Regions from separate parts of the Lysinibacillus sp. FN11 genome, predicted to be linked through region 3. Evidence: a T-box and tRNA genes for the amino acid it is inferred to sense, from the RefSeq annotation. Region 3 holds a T-box; the other regions hold tRNA genes.
What was found. A T-box is a leader RNA that pairs with one kind of tRNA and senses whether it is charged. The one in region 3 lies ahead of ileS (isoleucine--tRNA ligase), so its partner is inferred to be a tRNA-Ile.
Positions count from the first base shown of each region.

Region 1: it encodes a tRNA-Ile, which carries the amino acid that the T-box ahead of ileS (isoleucine--tRNA ligase) is inferred to sense. The anticodon was not compared.
Region 2: it encodes a tRNA-Ile, which carries the amino acid that the T-box ahead of ileS (isoleucine--tRNA ligase) is inferred to sense. The anticodon was not compared.

Region 1 is NZ_CP102383.1:3,170,865-3,180,781, reverse strand. It holds gene NP781_RS16920 (cation diffusion facilitator family transporter) at 1-769, opposite strand, end outside; gene NP781_RS16915 (MgtC/SapB family protein) at 784-1,506, opposite strand; gene NP781_RS16910 (DMT family transporter) at 1,639-2,538, shown strand; rRNA gene NP781_RS16905 (16S ribosomal RNA) at 2,808-4,359, shown strand; rRNA gene NP781_RS16900 (23S ribosomal RNA) at 4,542-7,468, shown strand; rRNA gene rrf (5S ribosomal RNA) at 7,661-7,776, shown strand; tRNA gene NP781_RS16890 (tRNA-Val) at 7,787-7,862, shown strand; tRNA gene NP781_RS16885 (tRNA-Thr) at 7,866-7,941, shown strand; tRNA gene NP781_RS16880 (tRNA-Lys) at 7,949-8,024, shown strand; tRNA gene NP781_RS16875 (tRNA-Leu) at 8,042-8,126, shown strand; tRNA gene NP781_RS16870 (tRNA-Gly) at 8,163-8,237, shown strand; tRNA gene NP781_RS16865 (tRNA-Leu) at 8,243-8,331, shown strand; tRNA gene NP781_RS16860 (tRNA-Arg) at 8,340-8,416, shown strand; tRNA gene NP781_RS16855 (tRNA-Pro) at 8,426-8,502, shown strand; tRNA gene NP781_RS16850 (tRNA-Ala) at 8,519-8,594, shown strand; tRNA gene NP781_RS16845 (tRNA-Met) at 8,623-8,696, shown strand; tRNA gene NP781_RS16840 (tRNA-Ile) at 8,704-8,780, shown strand; tRNA gene NP781_RS16835 (tRNA-Ser) at 8,796-8,888, shown strand; tRNA gene NP781_RS16830 (tRNA-Met) at 8,942-9,016, shown strand; tRNA gene NP781_RS16825 (tRNA-Asp) at 9,020-9,095, shown strand; tRNA gene NP781_RS16820 (tRNA-Phe) at 9,154-9,229, shown strand; tRNA gene NP781_RS16815 (tRNA-Gly) at 9,235-9,308, shown strand; tRNA gene NP781_RS16810 (tRNA-Ile) at 9,310-9,386, shown strand; tRNA gene NP781_RS16805 (tRNA-Asn) at 9,391-9,467, shown strand; tRNA gene NP781_RS16800 (tRNA-Ser) at 9,478-9,568, shown strand; tRNA gene NP781_RS16795 (tRNA-Glu) at 9,571-9,642, shown strand; gene NP781_RS16790 (VOC family protein) at 9,702-9,917, opposite strand, start outside.
Region 2 is NZ_CP102383.1:3,157,981-3,167,897, forward strand. It holds gene NP781_RS16630 (1,4-dihydroxy-2-naphthoate polyprenyltransferase) at 1-403, shown strand, start outside; gene NP781_RS16635 (dipeptidase) at 416-1,342, opposite strand; gene NP781_RS16640 (TraR/DksA C4-type zinc finger protein) at 1,390-1,839, opposite strand; gene NP781_RS16645 (MerR family transcriptional regulator) at 1,915-2,676, opposite strand; gene NP781_RS16650 (diaminopropionate ammonia-lyase) at 2,820-4,034, opposite strand; partial or broken gene NP781_RS16655 (ABC transporter substrate-binding protein) at 4,170-4,793, opposite strand; partial or broken gene NP781_RS16660 (ABC transporter ATP-binding protein) at 4,794-5,462, shown strand; tRNA gene NP781_RS16665 (tRNA-Glu) at 5,600-5,671, opposite strand; tRNA gene NP781_RS16670 (tRNA-Ser) at 5,674-5,764, opposite strand; tRNA gene NP781_RS16675 (tRNA-Asn) at 5,775-5,851, opposite strand; tRNA gene NP781_RS16680 (tRNA-Ile) at 5,856-5,932, opposite strand; tRNA gene NP781_RS16685 (tRNA-Gly) at 5,934-6,007, opposite strand; tRNA gene NP781_RS16690 (tRNA-Phe) at 6,013-6,088, opposite strand; tRNA gene NP781_RS16695 (tRNA-Asp) at 6,147-6,222, opposite strand; tRNA gene NP781_RS16700 (tRNA-Met) at 6,226-6,300, opposite strand; tRNA gene NP781_RS16705 (tRNA-Ser) at 6,354-6,446, opposite strand; tRNA gene NP781_RS16710 (tRNA-Ile) at 6,462-6,538, opposite strand; tRNA gene NP781_RS16715 (tRNA-Met) at 6,546-6,619, opposite strand; tRNA gene NP781_RS16720 (tRNA-Ala) at 6,648-6,723, opposite strand; tRNA gene NP781_RS16725 (tRNA-Pro) at 6,740-6,816, opposite strand; tRNA gene NP781_RS16730 (tRNA-Arg) at 6,826-6,902, opposite strand; tRNA gene NP781_RS16735 (tRNA-Leu) at 6,911-6,999, opposite strand; tRNA gene NP781_RS16740 (tRNA-Gly) at 7,005-7,079, opposite strand; tRNA gene NP781_RS16745 (tRNA-Leu) at 7,116-7,200, opposite strand; tRNA gene NP781_RS16750 (tRNA-Lys) at 7,218-7,293, opposite strand; tRNA gene NP781_RS16755 (tRNA-Thr) at 7,301-7,376, opposite strand; tRNA gene NP781_RS16760 (tRNA-Val) at 7,380-7,455, opposite strand; rRNA gene rrf (5S ribosomal RNA) at 7,466-7,581, opposite strand; gene NP781_RS16770 (cysteine desulfurase family protein) at 7,857-8,927, opposite strand; gene nadB (L-aspartate oxidase) at 9,028-9,917, shown strand, end outside.
Region 3 is NZ_CP102383.1:2,038,377-2,048,293, reverse strand. It holds gene NP781_RS10920 (hypothetical protein) at 1-38, shown strand, start outside; gene NP781_RS10915 (DUF2785 domain-containing protein) at 58-900, shown strand; T-box leader at 960-1,198, shown strand; gene ileS (isoleucine--tRNA ligase) at 1,260-4,352, shown strand; gene NP781_RS10905 (LysE/ArgO family amino acid transporter) at 4,395-4,997, opposite strand; gene NP781_RS10900 (aminotransferase-like domain-containing protein) at 5,108-6,562, shown strand; gene NP781_RS10895 (oxalate decarboxylase family bicupin) at 6,887-8,071, shown strand; gene NP781_RS10890 (MFS transporter) at 8,108-9,259, opposite strand; gene yeiL (transcriptional regulator YeiL) at 9,357-9,917, shown strand, end outside.

The DNA.
Region 1 (9,917 bases), 1.1 Mb from region 3:
GACGCACAATATCTTTTATATTCGGATCATCCATTACGAGGTGAGCGATATGGTTTAACATCTCTTCATCAGTCTCGCCAATGACGCCACGTGCATTATCGAGGAATACCTTACCAACTACATAAAACATCATGACCCCAATTATCATCGAAACTAGTCCTTCTATTCGACCCCAACCTGTAAAATAAGCAATTAAAATAGCAGCAAAGGCTAAGAAGTTGCCCCCAGTAGCAACTAAATCTTCCATAAAAACTAATTTTGTTGCCGGTTTTGCCCTATTCAAGTATGAGAAAGCTTTGGGAATAGCTGCGATACCTGCCTTTTCTTGACCTGCTTCATGTAACACTTCTGCAGCCGCTTTAGCTAGGACCGTCCCTTCTAAAACAATCCCGATGAATAATACCCCTAGGGCGATCAGTATCCCGCTAGACTCTCCTGCGGGATGAATAAAATGATGCCAACCTTCTTTTATTGTTTCATAAGAAAGGATAGCTACAATTATTACGGCAAAAAGGCATACTAAATTGACAATACGACCGAAGCCACCAGGAAATTGTTTTGTAGGTGCCTTTTTAGAGAGTGCTGAGCCTATATACACAAATAATTGGTTTGCTGCATCGCCTAGAGAGTGCATCATTTCTGCAAACATCGCCACGTTACCTGTAAAGAAAAAGGCGATTCCTTTAATAATTCCTAAAAAGGCATTTACACATGCAGCCATTAGAGAGGGTTTGTTGCCGTCTTTTAGTAGTTTTAATAGTTCTGCCATAAAAAATCCTCCAACTAGTTTAAAATTTCCATTTCGATTTTTTCTATATAAGATAGTGCTCGTAATGAACGATAAAAGGACAACAAATTATCCGAGACGATTAAGGAAAGGCGTAAATCTAACTCATGTAAAACACTATCATTTTTTAAGTGCACATCTTTAATGCGTATATTTTCAATGATAATGTTGTTGTCCTTTAAAAATAATAGAAATGCTTCTGTATGGTTGTCATCATCAATTTGAACTTTTAATAAAATTTCCCGCATACGAATTCGCTTGGGTCCGATTTTCATAAGAAAAGGTGATAGTACTTCAATTCCAAAAACAATGATCACAACAGCTAGTGTTGCATCCATGTAAAAACCTGCACCAACCGCAATACCGATACCAGCGGCTCCCCAGATCATAGCAGCGGTTGTTAAACCCGTAATGCTGTCATTCCCGCGTCTTAGAATGACTCCTGCACCAAGAAAGCCAATTCCACTAACAATTTGTGCTGCTAAACGAAGAGGGTCCATCGTAATATTAATATCATCTCTAGCGGGGGTTGAGTAGGCTGTTTCAATGGAGATAATCGTTAATAAGCAGCTGAAAGTAGCAATAACTAAACTTGTTTTTAATCCAACTGGTTTTTTCTTTAATTCCCTTTCGATACCGATTACTAAACTTAATGTGGCTGCAATAACTAATTTTATGCCAACTTCATATGTAATCATATTTTCGAATAATGTTTCCATACACAACCCTCCATTGTTATTTCGTATTGCTAAGAGATATGCAAACTGTCATTATTATATGTGCATCACTTTTTTGTATTGTACAACATGAAGTAAGGACATATAAGTATTTTTTTAGGAAGGTGGGGTTTTTTGGAGCAGCCAAAAATTCATCCATACATCCCAATTGTGATCGGTGTAATTTCAGTATCGATGTCAGCAATTTTTGTGAAATTAGCATCGGCGGAAGCGGGGATTATAGCATTTTATCGCATGCTATTTTCCGTTTTAATCATGGCGCCATGGTTTTTAAGAGGATATACAAAGGAGTTAGCAACTTTAAAAAGACGTGATTGGCTATTTTCTTCAGTTGCTGGGATTTTTTTAGCTTTTCATTTTATATTATGGTTTGAATCACTCAACTATACTTCAGTAGCAAGTTCAACAGTTTTAGTAACGCTACAACCTTTGTTTGCGTTTGTGGGCACTTATTTTTTCTTTAAAGAAAAAATTACGATGAAAACAATCGTAGCAGGATCCATTGCAATAATAGGAAGTGTTTTAATTAGTTGGGGCGATTTTAAAGTAAGTGGAACAGCCTTTTATGGAGATGTACTGGCGCTCGTTGCATGTGCACTTGCAACAGCTTATTTTCTATTAGGACAGGATGTACGTAAAAGATTATCACTTGTGACCTATACAATGGTTGTATATGTTGTAAGTACCATCACTTTATTTATATATGTAATGATTAAAGGGGAATCATTTGGTCCATATTCTTCGATGGATTGGTTATGGTTTTTCTTATTAGCATTAATCCCAAATTTACTTGGTCATACTTTGTTTAATTGGTCAATTAAATATGTTAGTACGAATGTTGTTTCAATTGCTATATTATTTGAGCCTGTAGGAGCTGCTCTTTTAGCTTTGGTGATATTTAAAGAGTATTTAATCATGACACAAATCATCGGTGGATTGATTGTATTAGCAGGAATTCTATTGTTTGTAATAGATATTAAAAAGATTTTTAATTTTTTTATGAAAAATGCTTGATTTTTAAAATGCTATATTATATATTATTACTTGTCCTTAACAAGAAGAAACGCTTGAAAATAAAGTTTTAAAAAGTTGTTGACTTATAGTTAAGAATGAGGTAAGATAATAAAGTCGCTGAAAAAGACTTGAATAAAATGAACCTTGAAAACTGAACAAGCAAAACGTAATCAATAAATTTTTAAGTAGCTAGTTTTACTAGTGAACGAAACACAATTTTGGACATCAAACATGATGCCAGCAAAACAATTTGAGCTAATCAAATTTCTTTTATGGAGAGTTTGATCCTGGCTCAGGACGAACGCTGGCGGCGTGCCTAATACATGCAAGTCGAGCGAACAGAAAAGGAGCTTGCTCCTTTGACGTTAGCGGCGGACGGGTGAGTAACACGTGGGCAACCTACCCTATAGTTTGGGATAACTCCGGGAAACCGGGGCTAATACCGAATAATCTCTCTTGCTTCATGGCGAGAGACTGAAAGACGGTTTCGGCTGTCGCTATAGGATGGGCCCGCGGCGCATTAGCTAGTTGGTGAGGTAACGGCTCACCAAGGCGACGATGCGTAGCCGACCTGAGAGGGTGATCGGCCACACTGGGACTGAGACACGGCCCAGACTCCTACGGGAGGCAGCAGTAGGGAATCTTCCACAATGGGCGAAAGCCTGATGGAGCAACGCCGCGTGAGTGAAGAAGGTTTTCGGATCGTAAAACTCTGTTGTAAGGGAAGAACAAGTACAGTAGTAACTGGCTGTACCTTGACGGTACCTTATTAGAAAGCCACGGCTAACTACGTGCCAGCAGCCGCGGTAATACGTAGGTGGCAAGCGTTGTCCGGAATTATTGGGCGTAAAGCGCGCGCAGGCGGTCCTTTAAGTCTGATGTGAAAGCCCACGGCTCAACCGTGGAGGGTCATTGGAAACTGGGGGACTTGAGTGCAGAAGAGGAAAGTGGAATTCCAAGTGTAGCGGTGAAATGCGTAGAGATTTGGAGGAACACCAGTGGCGAAGGCGACTTTCTGGTCTGTAACTGACGCTGAGGCGCGAAAGCGTGGGGAGCAAACAGGATTAGATACCCTGGTAGTCCACGCCGTAAACGATGAGTGCTAAGTGTTAGGGGGTTTCCGCCCCTTAGTGCTGCAGCTAACGCATTAAGCACTCCGCCTGGGGAGTACGGTCGCAAGACTGAAACTCAAAGGAATTGACGGGGGCCCGCACAAGCGGTGGAGCATGTGGTTTAATTCGAAGCAACGCGAAGAACCTTACCAGGTCTTGACATCCCGTTGACCACTGTAGAGATATAGTTTCCCCTTCGGGGGCAACGGTGACAGGTGGTGCATGGTTGTCGTCAGCTCGTGTCGTGAGATGTTGGGTTAAGTCCCGCAACGAGCGCAACCCTTGATCTTAGTTGCCATCATTTAGTTGGGCACTCTAAGGTGACTGCCGGTGACAAACCGGAGGAAGGTGGGGATGACGTCAAATCATCATGCCCCTTATGACCTGGGCTACACACGTGCTACAATGGACGATACAAACGGTTGCCAACTCGCGAGAGGGAGCTAATCCGATAAAGTCGTTCTCAGTTCGGATTGTAGGCTGCAACTCGCCTACATGAAGCCGGAATCGCTAGTAATCGCGGATCAGCATGCCGCGGTGAATACGTTCCCGGGCCTTGTACACACCGCCCGTCACACCACGAGAGTTTGTAACACCCGAAGTCGGTGAGGTAACCTTTTGGAGCCAGCCGCCGAAGGTGGGATAGATGATTGGGGTGAAGTCGTAACAAGGTAGCCGTATCGGAAGGTGCGGCTGGATCACCTCCTTTCTAAGGATTATTTCGGAATACAAACCTTGGGTTTGTACGATTACGTTTTGCGTTCAGTTTTGAAGGTTCATTCTATCTGAATGAAACACTTCAAAACTTGTTCTTTGAAAACTGGATAAAACGACATTGAAATTGTAACAAACACATTTATTTTTTAAGTTTTTTTATAGGCTTAATAACTTGGTTAAGTTATTAAGGGCGCACGGCGAATGCCTTGGCACTAGGAGCCGAAGAAGGACGGCACTAACACCGATATGCTTCGGGGAGCTGTAAGTGAGCTTTGATCCGGAGATTTCCGAATGGGGGAACCCACTACGTTTAATCGCGTAGTATCTTGACGTGAATACATAGCGTCTTGAAGGCAGACCCAGGGAACTGAAACATCTAAGTACCTGGAGGAAGAGAAAGAAAAATCGATTCCCTGAGTAGCGGCGAGCGAAACGGGAAGAGCCCAAACCAAGAGGCTTGCCTCTTGGGGTTGTAGGACACTCAATACGGAGTTACAAAAGAGCGAGTTAGATGAAGCGACTTGGAAAGGTCCGCCAGAGCAGGTAAAAGCCCTGTAGTCGAAAGTTCGTTCTCTCCTGAGTGGATCCTGAGTACGGCGGAACACGTGAAATTCCGTCGGAATCCGGGAGGACCATCTCCCAAGGCTAAATACTACCTAGTGACCGATAGTGAACCAGTACCGTGAGGGAAAGGTGAAAAGCACCCCGGAAGGGGAGTGAAAGAGATCCTGAAACCGTGTGCCTACAAGTAGTTAGAGCCCGTTAATGGGTGATAGCGTGCCTTTTGTAGAATGAACCGGCGAGTTACGATTACGTGCAAGGTTAAGCTTTAGAAGGCGGAGCCGCAGCGAAAGCGAGTCTGAATAGGGCGAAATAGTACGTGGTCGTAGACCCGAAACCAGGTGATCTACCCATGTCCAGGGTGAAGGTGAGGTAACACTTACTGGAGGCCCGAACCCACGCACGTTGAAAAGTGCGGGGATGAGGTGTGGGTAGCGGAGAAATTCCAATCGAACTTGGAGATAGCTGGTTCTCTCCGAAATAGCTTTAGGGCTAGCCTCGTGATGAGAATACTGGAGGTAGAGCACTGTTTGGACTAGGGGGCCATCCCGGTTTACCGAATTCAGACAAACTCCGAATGCCAGATATTTATACACGGGAGTCAGACTGCGAGTGATAAGATCCGTAGTCAAAAGGGAAACAGCCCAGACCACCAGCTAAGGTCCCAAAGTAATCGTTAAGTGGAAAAGGATGTGGCGTTGCACAGACAACCAGGATGTTGGCTTAGAAGCAGCCATCATTTAAAGAGTGCGTAATAGCTCACTGGTCGAGTGACGCTGCGCCGAAAATGTATCGGGGCTAAACGATTCACCGAAGCTGTGGATTGACATCTACGATGTCAGTGGTAGGAGAGCGTTCTAAGTGCGTTGAAGTCAGACCGGAAGGACTGGTGGAGCGCTTAGAAGTGAGAATGCCGGTATGAGTAGCGAAAGACGGGTGAGAATCCCGTCCACCGTATGACTAAGGTTTCCTGAGGAAGGCTCGTCCGCTCAGGGTTAGTCGGGACCTAAGCCGAGGCCGATAGGCGTAGGCGATGGACAACAGGCTGATATTCCTGTACCACCTCCTCACCGTTTGAGAAATGGGGGGACGCAGTAGGATAGGGTAAGCGCGCCGTTGGTTGTGCGCGTCCAAGCAGTAAGGCGTGTGTGTAGGCAAATCCGCACACTGTAACGTTGAGCTGTGATGGCGAGTCCGTATGGACGAAGTTCCTGATTTCACACTGCCAAGAAAAGCCTCTATCGAGGTGAGAGGTGCCCGTACCGCAAACCGACACAGGTAGTCGAGGAGAGAATCCTAAGGTGTGCGAGAGAACTCTCGTTAAGGAACTCGGCAAAATGACCCCGTAACTTCGGGAGAAGGGGTGCTCTTGAGCGTGCAAGCGCATGAGAGCCGCAGTGAATAGGCCCAGGCGACTGTTTAGCAAAAACACAGGTCTCTGCAAAACCGTAAGGTGACGTATAGGGGCTGACGCCTGCCCGGTGCTGGAAGGTTAAGAGGAGTGGTTAGCGCAAGCGAAGCTGCGAATTGAAGCCCCAGTAAACGGCGGCCGTAACTATAACGGTCCTAAGGTAGCGAAATTCCTTGTCGGGTAAGTTCCGACCCGCACGAAAGGCGTAACGATCTGGGCACTGTCTCAACGAGAGACTCGGTGAAATTATAGTACCTGTGAAGATGCAGGTTACCCGCGACAGGACGGAAAGACCCCGTGGAGCTTTACTGTAGCCTGATATTGAATTTTGGTACAACTTGTACAGGATAGGTAGGAGCCAGAGATCTCGGAGCGCCAGCTTCGAAGGAGGCGTCGGTGGGATACTACCCTGGTTGTATTGAAATTCTAACCCATGCCCCTTAGCGGGGCAGGAGACAGTGTCAGGCGGACAGTTTGACTGGGGCGGTCGCCTCCTAAAAGGTAACGGAGGCGCCCAAAGGTTCCCTCAGAATGGTTGGAAATCATTCGTAGAGTGTAAAGGCACAAGGGAGCTTGACTGCGAGACCTACAAGTCGAGCAGGGTCGAAAGACGGGCTTAGTGATCCGGTGGTTCCGCATGGAAGGGCCATCGCTCAACGGATAAAAGCTACCCCGGGGATAACAGGCTTATCTCCCCCAAGAGTCCACATCGACGGGGAGGTTTGGCACCTCGATGTCGGCTCATCGCATCCTGGGGCTGTAGTCGGTCCCAAGGGTTGGGCTGTTCGCCCATTAAAGCGGTACGCGAGCTGGGTTCAGAACGTCGTGAGACAGTTCGGTCCCTATCCGTCGTGGGCGTAGGAAATTTGAGAGGAGCTGTCCTTAGTACGAGAGGACCGGGATGGACACACCGCTGGTGTACCAGTTGTCTTGCCAAAGGCATCGCTGGGTAGCTATGTGTGGACGGGATAAGTGCTGAAAGCATCTAAGCATGAAGCCCCCTCAAGATGAGATTTCCCATTACGCAAGTAAGTAAGATCCCTCAAAGACGATGAGGTAGATAGGTTCGAGGTGAAAGTGTGGTGACACATGGAGCTGACGAATACTAATCGATCGAGGACTTAACCAAAAAAAGTTTGAAACATTCAATGCACCGTTTATCCAGTTTTGAAAGAACAAATCTTTCAATAAAAAAGAGAGCTTCAAGACACAAGTAGTACAAGGAAGCAAACGAGTGATTGAAGGAGCGTACTTTTGTACGTGACTGATTGAACGAGAGCAGCTGACGCAGTAATACGCCGTGTATTGGAGGTCGAATAAGTCTAGTGATGATGGCAAAGAGGTCACACCCGTTCCCATACCGAACACGGAAGTTAAGCTCTTTAGCGCCGATGGTAGTTGGGGGCTTCCCCCTGTGAGAGTAGGACGTCGCTAGGCATAATACCCAGGAGGATTAGCTCAGCTGGGAGAGCATCTGCCTTACAAGCAGAGGGTCGGCGGTTCGAGCCCGTCATCCTCCACCATATGCCGGTTTAGCTCAGCAGGTAGAGCAACTGACTTGTAATCAGTAGGTCGTGGGTTCGATTCCTATAGCCGGCACCATTTTTTCGAGCCATTAGCTCAGTTGGTAGAGCATCTGACTTTTAATCAGAGGGTCGAAGGTTCGAGTCCTTCATGGCTCACCATTTTTAAATAATAATAAGCGGGTGTGGCGGAATTGGCAGACGCACTAGACTTAGGATCTAGCGCCGCAAGGCGTGGGGGTTCGACTCCCTTCACCCGCACCATTATTTTCATTGCCAGATAAAAAAACTTATGCACATGCGGAAGTAGTTCAGTGGTAGAACACCACCTTGCCAAGGTGGGGGTCGCGAGTTCGAACCTCGTCTTCCGCTCCAAATGTGCCGGGGTGGCGGAACTGGCAGACGCACAGGACTTAAAATCCTGCGGTAGGTGACTACCGTACCGGTTCGATTCCGGTCCTCGGCACCATTTTAAATGCGCCCGTAGCTCAATTGGATAGAGCGTCTGACTACGGATCAGAAGGTTATGGGTTCGACTCCTGTCGGGCGCGCCAAAAGAACAACGGGAAGTAGCTCAGCTTGGTAGAGCACTTGGTTTGGGACCAAGGGGTCGCAGGTTCGAATCCTGTCTTCCCGACCATTTCCAAAAAAATTATGGGGCCTTAGCTCAGCTGGGAGAGCGCCTGCCTTGCACGCAGGAGGTCAGCGGTTCGATCCCGCTAGGCTCCACCATAAGTAAATTAACCAGTATAAAGATCCTGGCGGCGTAGCTCAGCTGGCTAGAGCGTACGGTTCATACCCGTAAGGTCGGGGGTTCGATCCCCTCTGCCGCCATCTTAAAGGACCTTTAGCTCAGTTGGTTAGAGCAGACGGCTCATAACCGTCCGGTCGCAGGTTCGAGTCCTGCAAGGTCCACCATTTATATATTGTAACGGAGGTATACCCAAGTCTGGCTGAAGGGATCGGTCTTGAAAACCGACAGGCGGGTAACACCGCGCGGGGGTTCGAATCCCTCTACCTCCTCCAGTTTTAAATTTTTATAAATGGTGCTTTAAAAACTCGAAACAGCATAAAATTATCGCGGGGTGGAGCAGTGGTAGCTCGTCGGGCTCATAACCCGAAGGTCGTTGGTTCAAATCCAGCCCCCGCAACCAAAAGGTCCCGTGGTGTAGCGGTTAACATGCCTGCCTGTCACGCAGGAGATCGCCGGTTCGATCCCGGTCGGGACCGCCATTTTTAAAATAAAAGTCATGAGAAGCAAAAGAATGAGTAAGCTTAGCATGGACGAAATGGGTCAGTAGCTCAGTTGGTAGAGCATTAGATTGAAGCTCTAAGTGTCGGCGGTTCGATTCCGTCCTGACCCACCATTTATGCGGGTGTAGTTTAATGGTAAAACCTCAGCCTTCCAAGCTGATGTCGTGGGTTCGATTCCCATCACCCGCTCCAAGGGCCTATAGCTCAGCTGGTTAGAGCGCACGCCTGATAAGCGTGAGGTCGATGGTTCGAGTCCATTTAGGCCCACCATTATTCCGAAGTAGCTCAGTTGGTAGTAGCACCTGACTGTTAATCAGGTTGTCGCAGGTTCGAGTCCTGCCTTCGGAGCCATTTTTATTTTGGGGAAGTACTCAAGAGGCTGAAGAGGCGCCCCTGCTAAGGGTGTAGGTCGGGTAACCGGCGCGAGGGTTCAAATCCCTCCTTCTCCGCCATGGGCCCGTTGGTCAAGTGGTTAAGACACCGCCCTTTCACGGCGGTAACACGGGTTCGAATCCCGTACGGGTCATACTAAAAACAGTAGATGCATTTGCATCTACTGTTTTTTGATATTCATAGATACAAAATTTACTCTTGATTCAATGCATTTTCATCCATATAAACCACTTCCCAGATATGCCCATCTACATCTTGAAAACCCCGACCATACATAAATCCGTGATCTTGTGGTTCACTATATGGTTTACCACCAGAGGCAAGTGCCTTATTCACTAATTGATCTACTTGTTCTCGGCTTTCAGCAGAAAGACATAAGATTGCTTCTGCAGAAGTAGTAGTATCTGT
Region 2 (9,917 bases), 1.1 Mb from region 3:
GCTTACAGTAACACTGGATGCTGTCTTGCTCTCTGTACCAAGCATGATTTTAGTCGGTGCCATTATGCTATCGAACAATATACGTGATATCGTTGGCGATACAGAAGGCGGACGAAAAACTTTAGCTATTTTGGTAGGACGTGATAATGCGATTTCCGTGTTATCAGGCTTTTTTATCGTCTCTTATTTATGGGTGATTGCTCTTGTAGCAGTTGATGGCATTACTTTTTGGGCATTAATCATCTTCCTAAGTATTCCAAAACCATTACGTGCCATTCAAATTTTCCGAGACAAAAAAGAAGCCAAAGAGGTAATGCCTGCGATGAAATATACAGCGCAAACAAATACATTCTTCGGCTTCCTATTAGGAATCGGTTTATTAATTCATTATTTCTTTTATTAAGATGCAGCAGCCTTAACGGGTTGCTGCTTTTTTTACATAGCGTCGAAAATTTTTGCTTGCAATACCATACACTTCTTCATCTGAAAAGCGTGTACGTAATACCTCTAGTAAATTTTGCGCCTCTCCTGCATGTGCTAAGCCACTGACAGTCCGATCAATCCCATCAAAATCGGAGCCTAATCCAATATGCTCCACACCTACCAGTTTTGCTAAATGCTCCACATGTCCCACTAAATGGTCTAGTGTTGCACCTTTGCCTATAAAGAGTGGGAAATAAACTACATGGATATGTCCTCCCGCCTCTACAAGTGCCTTTGCCTGGTCATCTGTTAAGTTACGCGGGTGATCACATAGTGCACGTGCATTACTATGGCTTGCAATAATATGCTTTGCAAGCGGCAAAACATCCCAAAAGCTTTGCTCATTTAGATGAGATACATCAATAATAATATCGCGTTCATTTAATAATTGTATAACTTCTTTACCAAATGGCTTTAAACCAAGAGTTGCATCCTGTTCAGCACCATGAGCCACAGCATTTTCTTCATTCCACGTTAAACCTACTAATTTCACTCCTGCATCCAGTACAGCTGTCAGTTTTGTTAAATCTTCGCCAATGGCACTACAGCCCTCTAAGCTTAAAATGGCTCCTATTTCGTGTGGAGCTAATTGATCTAACTGTGCCCAATCTGTAATATGCACCATGCCCTCTGTTTGTATTACGTGAGTATGGAATGCTTCGATTTGGCGCATGACCTCAAGAAATTGCAAATTTTGCGCGATTTTTGGGTCAATAAAGATAGCGAACACTTGAGCCTCTACTTGCCCTAATTGCAATCTTTTTTGATTAGCATGTAGTCGCACATCCTCTGCAAAATTTGCCGTTTCAAGAGTAGTTAACTTTAAAAGCGCATCACAATGTAAATCAATAATCTTCATATCCTCACCTCTACAGTTATTATACTGCTTCTGTAAGGAAAAGCTGACTACATTTTATCCTGTGGTGTATCAGAAGAGCCGAATTCCTCAAGCTCGATAAAATCATCTGATTTTGGTGTTGAAGAAAGAACATCTTCTTCCACTGGTCGTAAACTGTCTTCTTTCTTTTCAGCATGCTCCACACATGTCAGAGCTTGCGGCATTGCCTTTAAGCGACCAATCGGAATTTCTTTACCACAGACTGCACACTTGCCATATGTACCGTCTGCCATTGCTTGAAGAGCTTCTTTTATTTCTTCAGCATTATCACCACGATGCTCATCAATAGCCATTTCTGTGAGCTGATCCGTTAAATCACTTGCATTATCAGCTGGATGATTATCATAATTCGATAGTTCTGTCGCTTGAGGTCGCTCTGATTCTTCTATTCGTTGTTCTATTTCTTGTAATTCTTGCTCTAGTTGTCTTTTTAATTGTTGCATTACTTGTTGATCCACAATAATCTCCTCCTCATGCTTTCATTTTTTCCTATTTTACGATTTCTAAAACATGTCAGCATAAGGAAGACCTATTTACTTACTTGTATAAGCTATAATGGCGTCATGCAAAAATTGCGCTGCTCCTGTTTCACCACGTTCATCATAATAAGCTGTAAAACGTTCATCAGCAATATACATTTGTGCCAGCCCTGCATGTGCCTCTTTGGAATACTCTTTCCACGTAAAGTTGAGCCAGCGTTTATGCAACTCTGCAACTTCCATCGCAATGTCACTTGCAGCATCTCCAAGTTTCATTGCCTCTGCTAAGCGTTCAAACATTTGCTGTTCTAGCTGTTGCATCGCTTGATATTGTTGCTCCGTCATGTTCATAAGCTTAGCATTGGATGCATCCACTGTTTCATTCCCATATTTCTCACGGATTTCTTTGCCGTACTGCTTTTCGTTATCCTCCATTAACTTTTCTTTAAAGCCTTTAAATTTTTCTTCATTTGACATTGGTTGTTCCTCCTCAATGGATTGTATTGTTTTTTCTACTGTCTGTAAGATCGTTTCCAACTGTTCTTTGCGTTGAAGCAAAGCAGCTCTATGTGTTTTGAGCGCCTCAGCATGCTGAAAATTTGGTGCTTGAACAATAGTCTGAATTGTCGCTAATTTCATATCTAATGCACGATAAAATAAAATCTGCTGCAACATATCGACCTCCCATTGGCCATAAAATCGATAACCTGCCTCATTGGTTCTTGCTGGTTTTAGCAATCCAATTTCATCATAATAACGCAATGTTCTTGTACTAACACCCGATAGTTGAGCAAGCTCCTGAATGGTATATTCCATATCATCACCTCCACTTAATGCTACTGTAAGCTTTGACGCAACGTTAAGGTCAAGAGTAAAATAAAAAAATTTTATTAAACTTAATCATACCTTCATATCCTTTTACAAAAGTAAAAATAGCAAACTAGTAAATCACTAGTTTGCTATTGATTCGCATATTTCCCATGCCATACTATTTCTCGATAACTCTCTTTATCTGTATGACCCTCTGTATTAATAAACAGCACCCTTGCATGTTCATTTAGGTGCAAGGCATGTTTTAATTCCTTATATTGTTTATTAGTCATTATTTCATAAAAGCAACCAAATGGCGCCGCTCCTGATTCACCAGCTATAATGCGGGTGTCTGTAGCTAAAGGATTTCCTAGAACGCGCATACCCGTTGCTGCTATTTCTTCCTCACACGAGATACTTATTTTTATAAAGGTTTTTAAGATTTGCCAAGCCTGTGGATTAGGTTCACCACAAGCAAGACCTGCCATTATTGTTTGCATCTCTCCACCAACAGTGACAAATTGATCTGTATTTTTCTTAAAGCTTTCATAATAGCAATTAGCGACATGAGGCTCAACCAAGACAAATGTAATTTCCTGCTCATAGTATTGCTGTAAAAATGCTACTACTGCTCCGGCAAAGGACCCCACACCAGCTTGCAAAAATACATGTGTTGGGGCTTGCTGAATCTGTTCAACAATCTCCTGTACAAGGGTTGTGTACCCCTGCATAATCCATAATGGAATTTCTTCATAGCCTTCCCACATCGTATCCTGAATCAAGACCCAGCCATTTTCTTGTGCAAGCCGTGAGGTATAACGAACAGTATCGTCATAATTCATTGTCGTAATTTCAGCAAAAGCCCCTTCACTTTTAATATGCAGTAACCGCTCAGCGGAGCTACCAGTTGGCATATATATTCTTGCTTGAAAACCCAGTTCTCTTGCCGCCCAGGCCACACCACGACCATGATTACCATCTGTCGTTGAAATAAATGTTGGATTGCCTACTTGCGCTCTTACTTCTGGGGTTTTTAACTGTTCAAACGATAGCTCCTCTATATTCCTTCCAAGCTTATTGGCAACATATTGTGCAATTGCATAAATTCCGCCTAAAACTTTAAAGGCATTTAAACCAAATCGATAAGATTCATCTTTAATCATGATTTTTTCTACACCCATATATGAAGATAGTGCCTCAAGATGATGGAGTGGTGTCTTCTCAAAATGCTCATATGTACGCTGAAATTGACCAATCTTTCTCACTTGGTCTAGTGAAAAATATGGAAGTATTGCAGTTGCTTGTTTTATATGGTCTTGCTCTAAATAATGCTGATTATAAACCCACCTTAATTTTTCCTTCATCGCCATCCCCCTCAATTTACGGTCAATATCTACATCATAGTCTATCTAACTTAATAGTACCAGGAGAGTATATATTAGGAAATAAAAAAACTATACATTTATCAAACACCGATAAATGTATAGTTTATGAGAAAATTATTTAACAAAGATTTCTTTCACTTGATCTAGCATAATATTCGCAGCTAAAATGCCTCCAGCCGTATTCCAAATGACATCATCCACCTTATGTGCATTGCCTTTTTGGACAGCTGTTAAGTTTTTCCAAAGTGGGTCTTGTGTCCACTCTTGTTCAGTTGCTAGTGCTGAATCATCACCTGTTGGCATGTACGTGAAGTAGAAAATAACATCCCCATCCATTTGAGGGATTGCTTCTTTCCCAACTTCAATCGCTAAGTTTCCTAGTTTTGCATTATCTTTAAATAAATCTGCTTGCGCTGCAACACGTTTAAATCCTAAAGCATCAAAAATCACACCTGAGAATGAATCTGTGTAATAGATACGAGATTTATCGGCCATAAAGCGTACAAATGAAACTTCTTGGTTGGTTTGTTCTCCAAGCTCTTCTTTCAGTGCTTGTAACTTATCTTCGTAAGCTTTTAGTACTTCTTCACCTTTTGTTTCTTGATTTACTGCTTTAGCGAATAATTTAAAATTCTCTTTCCAGTCGCCACGTAATGTTTCAGAAAACACTGTTGGAGCAATTTTGCTAAGTTTCGCATAATCTTTTTCTTGTCGTAATTTATTGCCAATAATTAAATTAAATCCACACTCTTACGCTCCATTGCTCGATTATTAAAACCTAAAAAAGGCTCCGTTTTATTAGATGGTGAGGATATTTTTAAATTATCAACAAAACAAGTGGCTAAAAACCTCTCTATTCTTCCCCAATCTCCTGTTGCACCAGAAGGATTAACTGTCCTACAACTTGTGAAACAAGGTCGCTATCCTTACCAAAGTTGGCGACAACAGTGGACTGAAAAGGATGAAGAAATCGTTTTAAATGCTTTAAAAGCTACAGGTACTGAGCATTTACAAGATAGACCAGTAGATGAGCTATCAGGAGGACAACGTCAACGTGCGTGGATAGCTATGACGCTTGCTCAAGATACAGATATCATTCTTTTAGACGAGCCTACGACATACTTAGATTTAACTCATCAAATAGACGTTTTAGATTTACTGTACGAATTGAACCAACAGCAAAAGCGAACTATCATTATGGTATTACATGATATTAATCTTGCTTGTCGCTATGCCGATCATATTATTACAGTGCGTGACCGTGGTGTCTATCGTCAAGGGAAACCAGAAGAAATTATGACAACTGATTTAGTTAGTCATGTGTTTGACCTTGATTGCCAAATGACGACAGATCCAATCTTTGGTACACCTCTTTGCATCCCATATGGAAAAGGACGAAAAATTTAATCGTTAATTTGAAAAAATAAGCCTACACAGAATGATTAATCTGTGTAGGCTTTCATTTAATATAGCTATGTTATTAATCTAAGTATCTAATAAATTAAAAAGTGCAGTAGATGTAAATTCATCTACTGCACTTAGTATGACCCGTACGGGATTCGAACCCGTGTTACCGCCGTGAAAGGGCGGTGTCTTAACCACTTGACCAACGGGCCCATGGCGGAGAAGGAGGGATTTGAACCCTCGCGCCGGTTACCCGACCTACACCCTTAGCAGGGGCGCCTCTTCAGCCTCTTGAGTACTTCCCCAAAATAAAAATGGCTCCGAAGGCAGGACTCGAACCTGCGACAACCTGATTAACAGTCAGGTGCTACTACCAACTGAGCTACTTCGGAATAATGGTGGGCCTAAATGGACTCGAACCATCGACCTCACGCTTATCAGGCGTGCGCTCTAACCAGCTGAGCTATAGGCCCTTGGAGCGGGTGATGGGAATCGAACCCACGACATCAGCTTGGAAGGCTGAGGTTTTACCATTAAACTACACCCGCATAAATGGTGGGTCAGGACGGAATCGAACCGCCGACACTTAGAGCTTCAATCTAATGCTCTACCAACTGAGCTACTGACCCATTTCGTCCATGCTAAGCTTACTCATTCTTTTGCTTCTCATGACTTTTATTTTAAAAATGGCGGTCCCGACCGGGATCGAACCGGCGATCTCCTGCGTGACAGGCAGGCATGTTAACCGCTACACCACGGGACCTTTTGGTTGCGGGGGCTGGATTTGAACCAACGACCTTCGGGTTATGAGCCCGACGAGCTACCACTGCTCCACCCCGCGATAATTTTATGCTGTTTCGAGTTTTTAAAGCACCATTTATAAAAATTTAAAACTGGAGGAGGTAGAGGGATTCGAACCCCCGCGCGGTGTTACCCGCCTGTCGGTTTTCAAGACCGATCCCTTCAGCCAGACTTGGGTATACCTCCGTTACAATATATAAATGGTGGACCTTGCAGGACTCGAACCTGCGACCGGACGGTTATGAGCCGTCTGCTCTAACCAACTGAGCTAAAGGTCCTTTAAGATGGCGGCAGAGGGGATCGAACCCCCGACCTTACGGGTATGAACCGTACGCTCTAGCCAGCTGAGCTACGCCGCCAGGATCTTTATACTGGTTAATTTACTTATGGTGGAGCCTAGCGGGATCGAACCGCTGACCTCCTGCGTGCAAGGCAGGCGCTCTCCCAGCTGAGCTAAGGCCCCATAATTTTTTTGGAAATGGTCGGGAAGACAGGATTCGAACCTGCGACCCCTTGGTCCCAAACCAAGTGCTCTACCAAGCTGAGCTACTTCCCGTTGTTCTTTTGGCGCGCCCGACAGGAGTCGAACCCATAACCTTCTGATCCGTAGTCAGACGCTCTATCCAATTGAGCTACGGGCGCATTTAAAATGGTGCCGAGGACCGGAATCGAACCGGTACGGTAGTCACCTACCGCAGGATTTTAAGTCCTGTGCGTCTGCCAGTTCCGCCACCCCGGCACATTTGGAGCGGAAGACGAGGTTCGAACTCGCGACCCCCACCTTGGCAAGGTGGTGTTCTACCACTGAACTACTTCCGCATGTGCATAAGTTTTTTTATCTGGCAATGAAAATAATGGTGCGGGTGAAGGGAGTCGAACCCCCACGCCTTGCGGCGCTAGATCCTAAGTCTAGTGCGTCTGCCAATTCCGCCACACCCGCTTATTATTATTTAAAAATGGTGAGCCATGAAGGACTCGAACCTTCGACCCTCTGATTAAAAGTCAGATGCTCTACCAACTGAGCTAATGGCTCGAAAAAATGGTGCCGGCTATAGGAATCGAACCCACGACCTACTGATTACAAGTCAGTTGCTCTACCTGCTGAGCTAAACCGGCATATGGTGGAGGATGACGGGCTCGAACCGCCGACCCTCTGCTTGTAAGGCAGATGCTCTCCCAGCTGAGCTAATCCTCCTGGGTATTATGCCTAGCGACGTCCTACTCTCACAGGGGGAAGCCCCCAACTACCATCGGCGCTAAAGAGCTTAACTTCCGTGTTCGGTATGGGAACGGGTGTGACCTCTTTGCCATCATCACTAGACTTTGTTATGTATCTTGTTTTGAAGTTGTTTACCTGTCCTTCAAGACAAGAATTATTGTATAACGTTTTCTAACATTGTGCAATACTTTTTTATAAAAAAAAAATTATTACTTTTTAAAGTTATTTTTGTTAAGTAAGAGAAAATATTGCCCTGCAAAATATTATAGCAATTGTTGGTTCAAAAGAAAACAATTATTTTATTTGCCGATATTCTTAGCTTATAATCTATTTCAATACAAGTGAAGAATATAGATAATCCTTCACTCTTCTTTTCATTAAATATTTGAAAGCTCTATTTTTAATTTTACAATATCCTCAAGTGTAGTAGAAGGACCAAAAGATATTCTAAAAAATTGGCGTGCCGCTTCCAAAGAGAACCCCATAGATAGAATAGCCTTTGTTCCCGATTCACTATGAATATCACATGCACTACCAGTAGAGATACAGATTCCCGCCTCATTTAACTTTAAAAGAACATATTGCCCCTCTACTTTCTCCATCATTACCCCACAAATATTAGGTAGTTGCTGTTTACATTCAACGAGCTGACATGTTTCAGGTAAATTATTTTCAAAATAATCTCTTAACGTTTCATAATGTTGCAACTCATATTGATAGTTTTCAATTGCCGCGGCAAAGGCCACGATTGCAGGAGTATCTAATGTTCCCCCTCTAAGACCCCTCTCATGTGTCACACCTGGTGTTAATGCAGGTACTCTGATTGCAGGGTTCATATATATAGCACCGCAGCCCTTTGGCCCACCTATTTTATGAGCCGAGATGGTAATAGCATCGGCCCCCTTTGGTATAGCTAGTTTACCAAATGATTGTACACAATCAACGTGACAGAAAATATTTGATTTTCTTGCCATCTTTACGATTTTCTCTACAGGCTGGATTGAACCAATTTCAGAATTGACATGTTGAATGGTAATCAAAGCAGTCTCTTCTCGGATTGCTTGTTGCAATTGTCCCAGATCAACACAACCATCCTTCTGCAAAGGTAATTTTGTTACAGTAAAGCCCTTTTTCTCAAGTGTATTCAAAGCTGCATGCACTGACGTATGCTCAGCTTGAGAAGAAATAATGTGTTTTCCTTTTTTTGAGGCTAGTGCTAACGACAAGATGGCTATGAGATTTCCCTCTGTTCCACTACCCGTAAAAATTACACCATCACTAGTTACACCTAGGGCTTGGGCTACAACCTCTCTTGATTGCTGGACAAAATAAAGGGCTTGTCCCCCTAAATCATGCAGACTCGCACTATTTCCATAATACCGTTGTGCCACCTCTACATAGGCCTCAAGAGATTCCCTCATCATAGGTGATGTTGCAGCATAATCCATATAAATCATCGTCTTCTTCCTCTCTTGTTCATCAGGTCTTGTTTTCTTTTTTATTTTATGTAAAGATAAGTGTCAAGACAACTGTAAAGAAGGTATAACTATGGATGTAAAGACAGACGTCCTTATAATTGGTAGTGGAATTGCTGCACTTCAGGCTGCTTTAGTGCTTGAAAAACATTTTCAAATACAAATTGTTACAAAATCATCTTTATATATGAGTAGTTCTTACCGTGCACAAGGTGGGATTGCTGCTGTTACTAGTGAGGAAGATCATATTCAACACCATATTGCTGATACATTGAAAGCTGGCGAGTATCATCATGAGAAAAGGCATGTTAAAACACTTATAAAAGATGGCACTGAGATTATGCAAAACTATCTAAAGGATGGCCTCCCTGTTGATCGGCAGGTCGATGGAAAACCTGCTCTAGGACTTGAAGGAGCACATAGTCATCATCGTATTCTACATGCAGGTGGTGATCGTACTGGTCAGATTTTCATAGATTATTTGCTTCATAAACTCTCACCCAAAACAAAGATCAATTGCTATGAAATGGCTTATGAGCTTTTACGGAATACAGATGGTGACTGTGTAGGAGTATTAACCAAAGGAGAAAAAGGTACAAAACGTTATTTGGCACATCATGTTATTTTAGCGACAGGTGGCGCAGGTGCCCTTTATTCAAGTACATCTAATTTTCCAACTAATACAGGGGATGGGATCGCATTAGCATTTCGAGCAGGCGCTGCCATTAGTGATATGGAATTTATGCAATTTCACCCGAGTCTTCTTTGGTGTAAAAATGAAGCAAAGGGATTAGTTTCTGAAGCTGTCAGAGGGGCTGGTGGTATTTTTGTTAATGCACAGCATCAGCCCATTATGAAAGGTTTACATGCTCAACTTGACCTAGCACCAAGACATATTACTGCACTTGCCCTATTTACAAAACGTGCAGCTGGTGAAGAAACGTATATTGATATCACTAACAT
Region 3 (9,917 bases):
ATGGGATAAACCGAGAGAGTGAGTATCAAAATAAATAAGCAAAGGGGAGTCAAAGAGTTGATACAAGATGTACTGAAGGAAGAAAAATTAAAGGATCGATTAAAGGCATTGAAAAAGGGGCAAGCAATAATGGAGCTAGAAAATCAAGAGCAGCTTGTGCATTCCATGTTAGCACATATCGGTTCTATTGATAGTGAGCTACGAGATACTTATATTTATGGCAGCTTTTATGAATGGATTTTAGAAAAAAACTTGCTAGACCATCGTTGCTTAACGGAGTTATGGGATTATAGCTTAAACCATTTAATAGTTAAGGGGATTGGAGAAAAGGAATCAGATTGGGTCTTTACTCGCTCCTTTACATCATTATTAGTAGCGCTTATTTTAGCAAGAGATCTACAGGATAATTTTTTGCCCAAGGCTAGCATAGAGGACTGTCAAACAAAGTTACTAAGCTATGTATCATCTGAAAAGGATGTAAGAGGCTATGTGCCTGGCAAGGGATGGGCACATAGCGTGGCGCATGTTTCAGATGCTATCGATGAACTAGTGAAAAATCCAAAATCATTGAAAACAGCCTATCCGGATATGTTACATGCATTATGGTCCATCTATTTACAACCGGATTACATTTTTATCCATGATGAGGATGACCGACTATTAGTGCCTATATTCGCGATGTTGGAGCAGGGGCTGGAACAAAATGAAGTCATCCATATAGTTCAGCAAATGCCATTAACCTTAGCCTCAATGAAGGAACATCTGAGTGAAGAACAATACAGAATAGTGCTATTCAATAGTAAAACATTGCTGAAGAGCTTTTTGATTCAAACCATTCAACAGCCACAATATGCTGATCTCCATCAAAGTATTGCCACTTGTCTCAACGAAATTTTTTAAGATTGTCCATTGTTGACAGACAATTGGTAATTTGCTAAGATGAAGGACAATAAAAGCATACAAATTCGTTGATGAGAAAGAGTAGTGTTTCACTTTGTTCTACAGAGAGCCGACATTTGGTGGAAGTCGGTGTGCAGGTGTTACATGAAAATCCTCTCTGAGAAGATTAGCTGAATGGAGTAAGCTAATCCGGGTGTCTACCGTTAAAAAGAACACGTATGATTGTACGTTGCTGAGTGCTATTGGCCATCGTGTCAATAGAATTAGGGTGGTATTCGCGGTTAACCCCGTCCCTTTTCCTTGGGACGGGGTTTTTTGTATGCCTTTTATACAAATTCGCTTGTATAGGAGGAACTAATATGCAGAAAGAACAAAAGAAAGAAACAACGGTTGAACGAGAAACAAGGATTCGTACATTATGGGCGCAAGAAGGGACCTTTGCCAAATCCGTAAGTAATCGCGCTGGACAGCAGCCCTTTGTATTTTATGAGGGACCCCCAACAGCAAATGGTTTACCACATGTCGGCCATGCCTTTGGTAGAACCATAAAAGATGTGGTGGCACGTTACAAAACAATGCAGGGCTATTTAGTTGAACGAAAAGCAGGTTGGGATACACATGGGTTGCCTGTGGAATTAGGGGTAGAAAAGGCATTAGGGATCTCAGGAAAGCAGGAGATTGAGAACTACGGGGTGGAGCAATTTATTCAAGCATGTAAGAAGAGCGTTTTTACCTATGAGCAAAAATGGCGTACCTTTACAGAGCAGCTTGGCTACTGGCTTGACATGGATGAACCTTACCTAACATTAAGTAATGACTATATTGAAACTGTGTGGCATATTTTAAGCCACGTTCACAAGGAAAAACTGTTATACAAAGGACATCGCGTTTCACCTTATTGCCCTAGCTGCCAAACTTCCTTAAGCTCTCATGAGGTGGCACAGGGCTATAAGGATGTCAAGGATTTATCCGTCACTGCAATGTTTAAGCTAGAGGATCGAGACGAATATATCTTAGGCTGGACAACGACGCCTTGGACATTACCAGCCAATGTAGCCTTGGCTATGAATCCTGCTCTTCGATATGTCCGTGTAAGGCATGCAAACAGCATCTATATACTAGCCAAATCGTTGGTATCAAAGGTTTTTTCAGAGCCTGTAGAAATATTAAGTGAGCATGACGGACAGGAGTTTGCAGGTGTTTCCTATCAATCGCCATTTTCCTATGTAACCGTCCATAAAGGACATATCGTTGTCATGGCAGATTATGTGACAGAGCATAGTGGAACAGGAATTGTACACATAGCACCTGCTTATGGAGAGGACGATTATAAAACGGTGCAGGAACATGGCTTGTCCTTTGTCAATGTAGTTGATCTAAAAGGTTGTTATACAGAAGCGGTACCTGAGCTTGTTGGACGTTTTGTGAAGGACTGTGATGTCGACATCATTAAAATGCTTGCAGCAAAAGAGCTTTTATTTGCTAAAGAAAAATATGAGCATAGCTATCCACATTGCTGGCGCTGTGATTCACCATTATTGTACTATGCAACAGATAGCTGGTTTATCAAAATGTCGGCATTAAAAGAGCAGCTTTTACAAAATAATCAGCAGGTGACATGGTATCCTAGCCATATTAAGGATGGACGATTTGGCAACTTCCTAGAAAACTTAGTGGATTGGAATATTAGTCGTAATCGTTATTGGGGGACACCACTCAATGTGTGGATCTGTCAGGATTGCAATCATGAGGAGGCACCTAACAGTGTTGCAGCACTACAACAATTAGCCAAAGGAGCTGTCAATGAACAATTAGAGCTCCATAAGCCATTTATAGATGACATTGTCTGTACCTGTCCTGTCTGCCAAGGCGACATGAAACGTACGCCTGAAGTTATCGATGTTTGGTTTGACAGTGGCTCGATGCCATTTGCCCAACAGCATTATCCTTTTAAAGATGTAGCGAACTTTCATCATCAGTTTCCAGCAGATGTGGTCATTGAGGGAATCGACCAAACGCGAGGATTTTTCTATAGCTTATTAGCAGTATCGACCTTATTTACAGGAAAACCACCTTATAAAAATGTGCTATCGTTAGGGCATGTACTCGATGAGCATGGACAGAAGATGTCCAAAAGTAAAGGCAATGCTTTAGAGCCTGTTGAGTTAATCGAGGAGTATGGAGCAGATGCTCTACGTTGGGCATTTTTAGTTGATAGCTCCCCATGGAATCCAAAGCGTTTTTCAAAGAAAGTTGTCTTAGATGCGAAATCTAAGCTGGTAGATACACTCGACAATACGTTTAAATTTTATGATATGTATGCCCAGATCGATGGTTTTACGTATGATGCTACAAATACAGGTACACGTTCACAGCTAGATCATTGGATATTGTCCCGCTTACATCACACTATCCAGCTTGTCACAGCCTCCATGGATGATTATCAATTTACACAGGCTACACGGGAAATTGGTCAATTGGTGGAGGAATTAAGCAACTGGTATATTCGTCGTTCGCGTGCTAGATTTTGGGCAAATGGAATGACAGCAGATAAACGAGGTGCATTTAGCACACTTTATGAGGCACTGACATCCATTTGTCAATTAATAGCACCGTTTACACCATTTATAGCAGAGGATATCTACCGTCAACTATGTGGAAAAAGTGTTCATCTTGAGAAATACCCACTATTCGACGATCAACTAGTGGATGTGAGGCTTGAACAAGAAATGGCAACAGTCTTAACAGTTGTGGAACTTGGACGTAGCATTCGCAATAGTCAGGGAATAAAGGTCAAGCAGCCTTTAAGTGAACTCATTGTTGCCCTAAAAAGTGAACTGTCGGATTACCAAGCCTATAGCGAACTCATTCAGGATGAGTTAAACATCAAAGCTTGTAGATGGACACATGATTTTTCTGCCTATGAAAGCGTGCATTATAAGTTAAACTTTAAATCAGCTGGCGCGGCATTTGGTCCAAAGGTTAATCAAGTAAAAGAGTATGTGTTGGCATTAACAGATGAAGAGAAACAAAGGCTACAACATCATGGAACAGTGGATCTCATGATGGACGGTCAACAGCTAACATTATTAAGAGAACATGTAATAGCTGAATCAATCGTCAAGGACCATTATATTTTAGCAGAGGATAGCACTTGCCGTGTCTTGATGAATGTTCAACTCACAGAGAGCTTACTACAAGAAGGACAAATACGAGAATTAATTCGTACAATACAAGATGCACGGAAAAAATGGCAGCTACCAGTGGCGCAATATGTATCGATTGCCTTTAATGGTAGTGCAGAGGTAATTTTCAATATTCAGCAGCACGAAGCGTTATTACAAGAAAATGTATTAGTTAAAGCTATTCATTATGGTGAGGAATGGCCTCATGCAAAATCCATTGAGACGGCATTGTTTAATGAAAAGCTCACTTTATTTGTTTCTCTATAAAAGAAAAGCTCAGGGTTACCTCCTGAGCTTTTTCTATGTACGTTAAAATAAGCCACTTGCGAGATAACATGCTGTTGCCCAAATAAAGACAGCGGAGCATTTATTAAATACTCGCATCAATTTTCCAGAGCCGTCTAGTTTTTTGAACGAGGCGCCAGTCAAAGTGAGACCGAAAAACCATAGCCAGGAAATGAACACACAAGCAATAGTGAACATCATTTGCTCGGCTCCACTATATTTTAATGCGCTTGTACCAATAACACCGATTGTATCTAAAATAGCATGTGGATTTAGAAGTGACACAGAGAGGGCAAAGAGAATTTGTTTTTTAATAGGCAATGCTTCGCTATTTTCAGTGTTGGCTGGATTTGAACGCCAAATGCTATAGCCCATGTAAAGTAAAAAAACGATACCAATACCCATTAACGTGATACGCAGCCACTCAAACTGTAGAACAATTAATGACAGACCGAATACCGCAAGTAGAATAAGCAGTGTATCACAGATCGCAGCTGTCACACTCGCTGGCAAAGCGCGTAATAAATTTGGTTGTGTAGCACCTTGTGAAAAAACAAAAACATTTTGTACGCCTAATGGCAAAATGAGTCCAAATGCTAAAATGATCCCATGAAGAAAAGCTTCCAACGATCATTCCTCCTTTCTTTACTTATTTTAGATATGGTATAACTAAAAGAAAACGACCAATTGGTTGGTTTTTTATCCACCCAATTCTATAGCATGGAAGGAGAGGGAACATGAGCTGGCAGCCGAATAGACGAAGTGATAATACATTACAGCAGCAGATTGTACAGTGGGTAACGGCCAATGTGGAACGAGGAGACTGGGCAGCAGGGACAAAACTACCTACCCAAAGACAGCTGGCCATGCAGTTCAATGTGAATCGTAGCACAGTTCAGCAGGCTTTAGAGGAATTAAAAGCAATGGGCATTCTTGAAGCAAAAGTAGGCTCTGGTGTTTATGTTACGTACAATTCCTGGCATGCATTAATCCAACAAACACAGCCGAATTGGCAAACTTATATCGAAACAAGCATCCACAAGCCAAACTACCACACCATCCAATTAATTAACGAATACGAACAGCGTGAGGATGTAATACGTTTAGGAACGGGAGAGCTAGCACCCAGTTTGTTGCCTACCGAGGAAATAGAAGCTTCACTGCGAGAGCTATCCTTTCAACCCAAAGCATTAGGCTACTCTTCGCCACAAGGCAATGATCAGCTCCGTAAAGCTATTTGTAAATATGTTCAAAAAAGAGGCATTCCCGCTGAGCCTCAAAATGTCTGTATTGTCTCAGGGGCTCTTCAGGCACTACAATTGATTGCTGTTGGCTTATTAGAGCAAGGGTCTATTGTGTTTCAGGAGCCAACCTCCTATTTAAATTCTGTTCACCCTTTTCAGTCGGTTGGCATGCAAATGATTAGCATTGATCGTGATGAACAGCTTGCTCAAACATTGGCGCAAAGGAAACGAAAGAAACAAGCCGTGTTTTATGCCATACCTACTTTACATAATCCAACAGGTCATGTATGGACAACACGAGAAAAAGAACAGCTATATGAAGCCTGTCAGACATCACGCATTCCGATTGTAGAAGATGATGTTTATCATGAATTGCTTTTTGAAGAGGCATCACCGCCGCTTAAGGCCATGGATAATAGCGGACAAGTTCTTTATATTGGCAGCGTCTCTAAAACCTTAAGCCCAGGGCTACGCATTGGTTGGCTCATCGGTCCAACCACTGTCATTGAGCGGTTAGCTGATATAAAAATGCAAACAGACTATGGCTCAAGTGCCATTTCTCAAGAAATTGTCCTACATTGGCTGCAATCAGGAAAATATGAAAAGCATCTCGCAGGATTACGTCAACAATTACAGGAGCGAGCCGATTTTACGGAACAGCTTTTAAAGGTGACATTTACAGATGTGGCGAATTGGAGCAAACCAAGAGGAGGCTTTTATATTTGGCTCAAGTTTCATGAGCCGCTTGTAGATAAAGACTTCTTTATGATACTGTTGCAGCAACAAGTATTAATCAATCCAGGCTATATCTACGATCCACAAGATCATCATCATATTCGTCTATCCTACGCCTATGCAACCTATGAAGAATTACAGGAAGGCTTACAAATCCTACATGAATGTGCGGTGGAGGCTATTGGACGAAGAGTAAGTAAGGGTTTGTCCTGAAGTTAGGGAAACGAGAGAAGGTTGCTCTACATAGGTTGAGAAGTGATCAAAGAAGTGAGAAACCCGCTCTAAAGTGGTTGAGAAACGATCAAACAAGTAAGGAACCCGCTCCAAAGTAGATGAGAAGTGATCAAACAACTGAAGAACCCGCTCCAAAACCAGTGAAAAGTGATCATATAGCAAGCTCCTCTCTCAATTAAATATCCAGGCTTAGCCACCCAACCCACTGATAGAAAAGAAAGTGAATAATCCAAGCCGTGTATCCATACATTTTAGAAGAATAGAAGTATTTTATTTTGATTACGAACATAAAGAGGTGAACGATTGGAAAATTTGCCACCGGGTTATTTTCAGGTGCCTCAGCCTATTCGAGGTGATGGGGCTGGAGGGGTGGATAAGGGGCCACGGGATATTATGAGGGACTTAGAAAATCCTGATATGCTGGTGCCACCAACGACTGATGCGGGTTTGATTCCAAATTTACGATTCTCGTTTTCAGACACGCATATGACCTTAAATCAAGGTGGGTGGTCACGGGAAATTACGGTTCGTGAATTACCGATTGCTACGACTTTGGCGGGTGTGAATATGAGTTTGGCACCAGGGGGCGTACGTGAGCTGCACTGGCATCAACAGGCGGAGTGGTCTTATATGCTGCTTGGTCATGCTCGCATTACGGCTGTCGATCAAAATGGTTGTAACTTTATAGCGGATGTGGGACCTGGTGATTTATGGTATTTTCCGCCTGGCATTCCTCATTCCATTCAAGGACTTGAGGACGGCTGTGAATTTTTATTAGTATTTGATGATGGGCATTTCTCTGATCTGAATACACTGTCAATTTCGGATTGGTTTGCTCATACGCCAAAAGAAGTGTTATCAGCGAATTTTGGGGTTCCTATCGATGCTTTCGATCACATCCCGAGTGAACAAGTATATATTTATCAGGATCGGGTTCCGGGGCCAATCGATTCTCAGAAAGTGCCATCTCCTTATGGGGAGGTTCCGCAAACCTTTAAACATCGTCTGTTGGCACAGCCTCCATTAAAAACACCTGGAGGCAGTGTGCGCATTGTCGATTCGACTAATTTCCCAATCTCTAAAAATATCGCGGCTGCACTGGTGGAAATTGAGCCAGGGGCGATGCGTGAGTTGCATTGGCATCCAAACAACGATGAATGGCAATATTATCTGCAAGGAAAAGGCCGTATGACAGTTTTCACAGGAAATGGAACGGCTCGAACATTTGATTATCGGGCGGGAGATGTTGGCTATGTCCCATTTGCCACGGGGCATTATATTGAAAATACTGGAACAGAGCCATTATGGTTTTTAGAAATGTTTAAAAGTGATCGATTCCAGGATGTATCCTTAAATCAATGGATGGCGTTAACTCCTAAAGAATTGGTGCAAAGAAATTTGCAGGTTGGTCCTGAGTTGCTTGAGGCTCTCAGAAAAGAAAAATGGCCAGTAGTAAAATGTCCTGGTTTTTCCTATTATCCGAAATAATCAAAGCGGGTGAGGAAGTTCTCACCTGCTTTTAGTTTAATATTGATATTTTTTGCGTGTCAGGAGCAAAATAGCGATGGCTGGTATTGTACAAATGAGCATGGCTGCGAAGGACAGACCTGGCGATATTTCGTATAAATAGCCACCTAAAAATGTAAGGATGGCGGTACTTAAGCCCATAGCTAATGCAGAGTATAAACCCTGTGCATTAGGTATTTGTTCCTTAGGTAGCGCTTTTGTTAAGTAGCGAATAAAGGCAAAATGGGCTAATGCAAAGGATAATGCGTGCAAGGTTTGGGAAGCGATAAATACCCAGACATTTGGGAACATAAAGATTAGTAACCAACGTAGGGAAGAGCCACTCGCTGCTAAGAGTAATAAGGACGATGAGCGCCATTTCGTCAATAACGTATCAGCCTTCATAAAGTAAAGAATTTCACAAATAACAGCGATATTAATAATCATACCCATATAGAATGGATCAACCTGTAAATCTTCTAAATAAATATAACCATAGCTATAATAGGAGGCATGTGCACCCTGTAGCAAGATGACGATGAATAAAACAATGGGGAAGCCTTTGATAGTCCATAGTGTTTTCATCGACAATGATTTTGCACGCTGTTCTTTTGTTGGGACTACCAGTAATTCCTTTGGTGTTGCAAATTGCTGCATAAGTAACATGCCCATCAACCCTATAATCATGCTCCAAAAGATGATGTTCTTTCCAAAAACGCCTGTCAGCATACTAATAATTAACACAGCGATGACAAAGCCAAATGAACCATAGGAACGGCTTTTACCATAATGAATATTGCCATACTGGACAAGCGTAGCTGCACTGCTTTCCACAGCAGGTAATAGCGCTGGGTAAAAAACACTAAATAAAATGGTCACGATTAATAATGCTGTAAAGCCTGTGCTTGGAATATAGAGCAAGGCAGTTAGCAACGAGCCTATTGCTAAAATAGTAATGAGTCGTTTATTGTGTACATATTTTGCAAGTGTTGGGAAGAAGAAAAGATTGGATGTGGCACGAGCTAGGAGCCCACAGCCCATCACTACACTTGCCTGCGAGACGGTTAGATGTTTCGCATCCACCAGCCAACCTGTCCAGTAGGGTAAGAAAATGCCCCAAGTGATAAAAAATGTAAAGAAATTCTGAGAAAGCCATCGTTGATTGTTCATATAATTTCCGTACCTCCATTAACTATGTTGAATAATAGCATGTTCATCGCTACAATAATGTGAGATATCTCATATTTTTTATAGGGGAGAGTAAAAAATGCATATTTTAACAGCTGAAGTCCGTACCCATTATCTTGAAAAATATCCAATCGATGATTTTTTCTCATTTGATATCAATCCCTATTTAGAAGTCCGCCAGTTTGACAAGGGTGAGTGGATCTTCCAGGAAGGCTCATTTCCAGACACCGTGTATTACATGATAGAAGGAAAGGCGAAGCTCTATATGACACATAAAAATGGGAAGGTTTCACTTATTGAATACCTAGAAGCCCCTCTATTTATGGGGGAAATTGAATTGTTAAATGAGGCTAGGTATACAAAGGGGATACAAACCGTCACCAAAACAATTTGCTATTCGATTACACAGTCATGTAAGGAGAAGTTACTTGCGGATGCCTTATTTTTACGTAGACTTTGTGTATTTTTAGGTGAAAAAGCGACAAAAATGACATCTAAATATACACAAAATCAGGCATATCCATTGGAAAATCGCTTAGCAGCCTTTATCCAATTATCTGCCGACCAAGGTGTCTACAGGGAAAAACATACGGAAATCTGTGAGTATTTAGGAGTTTCTTATCGCCATTTATTATATGTT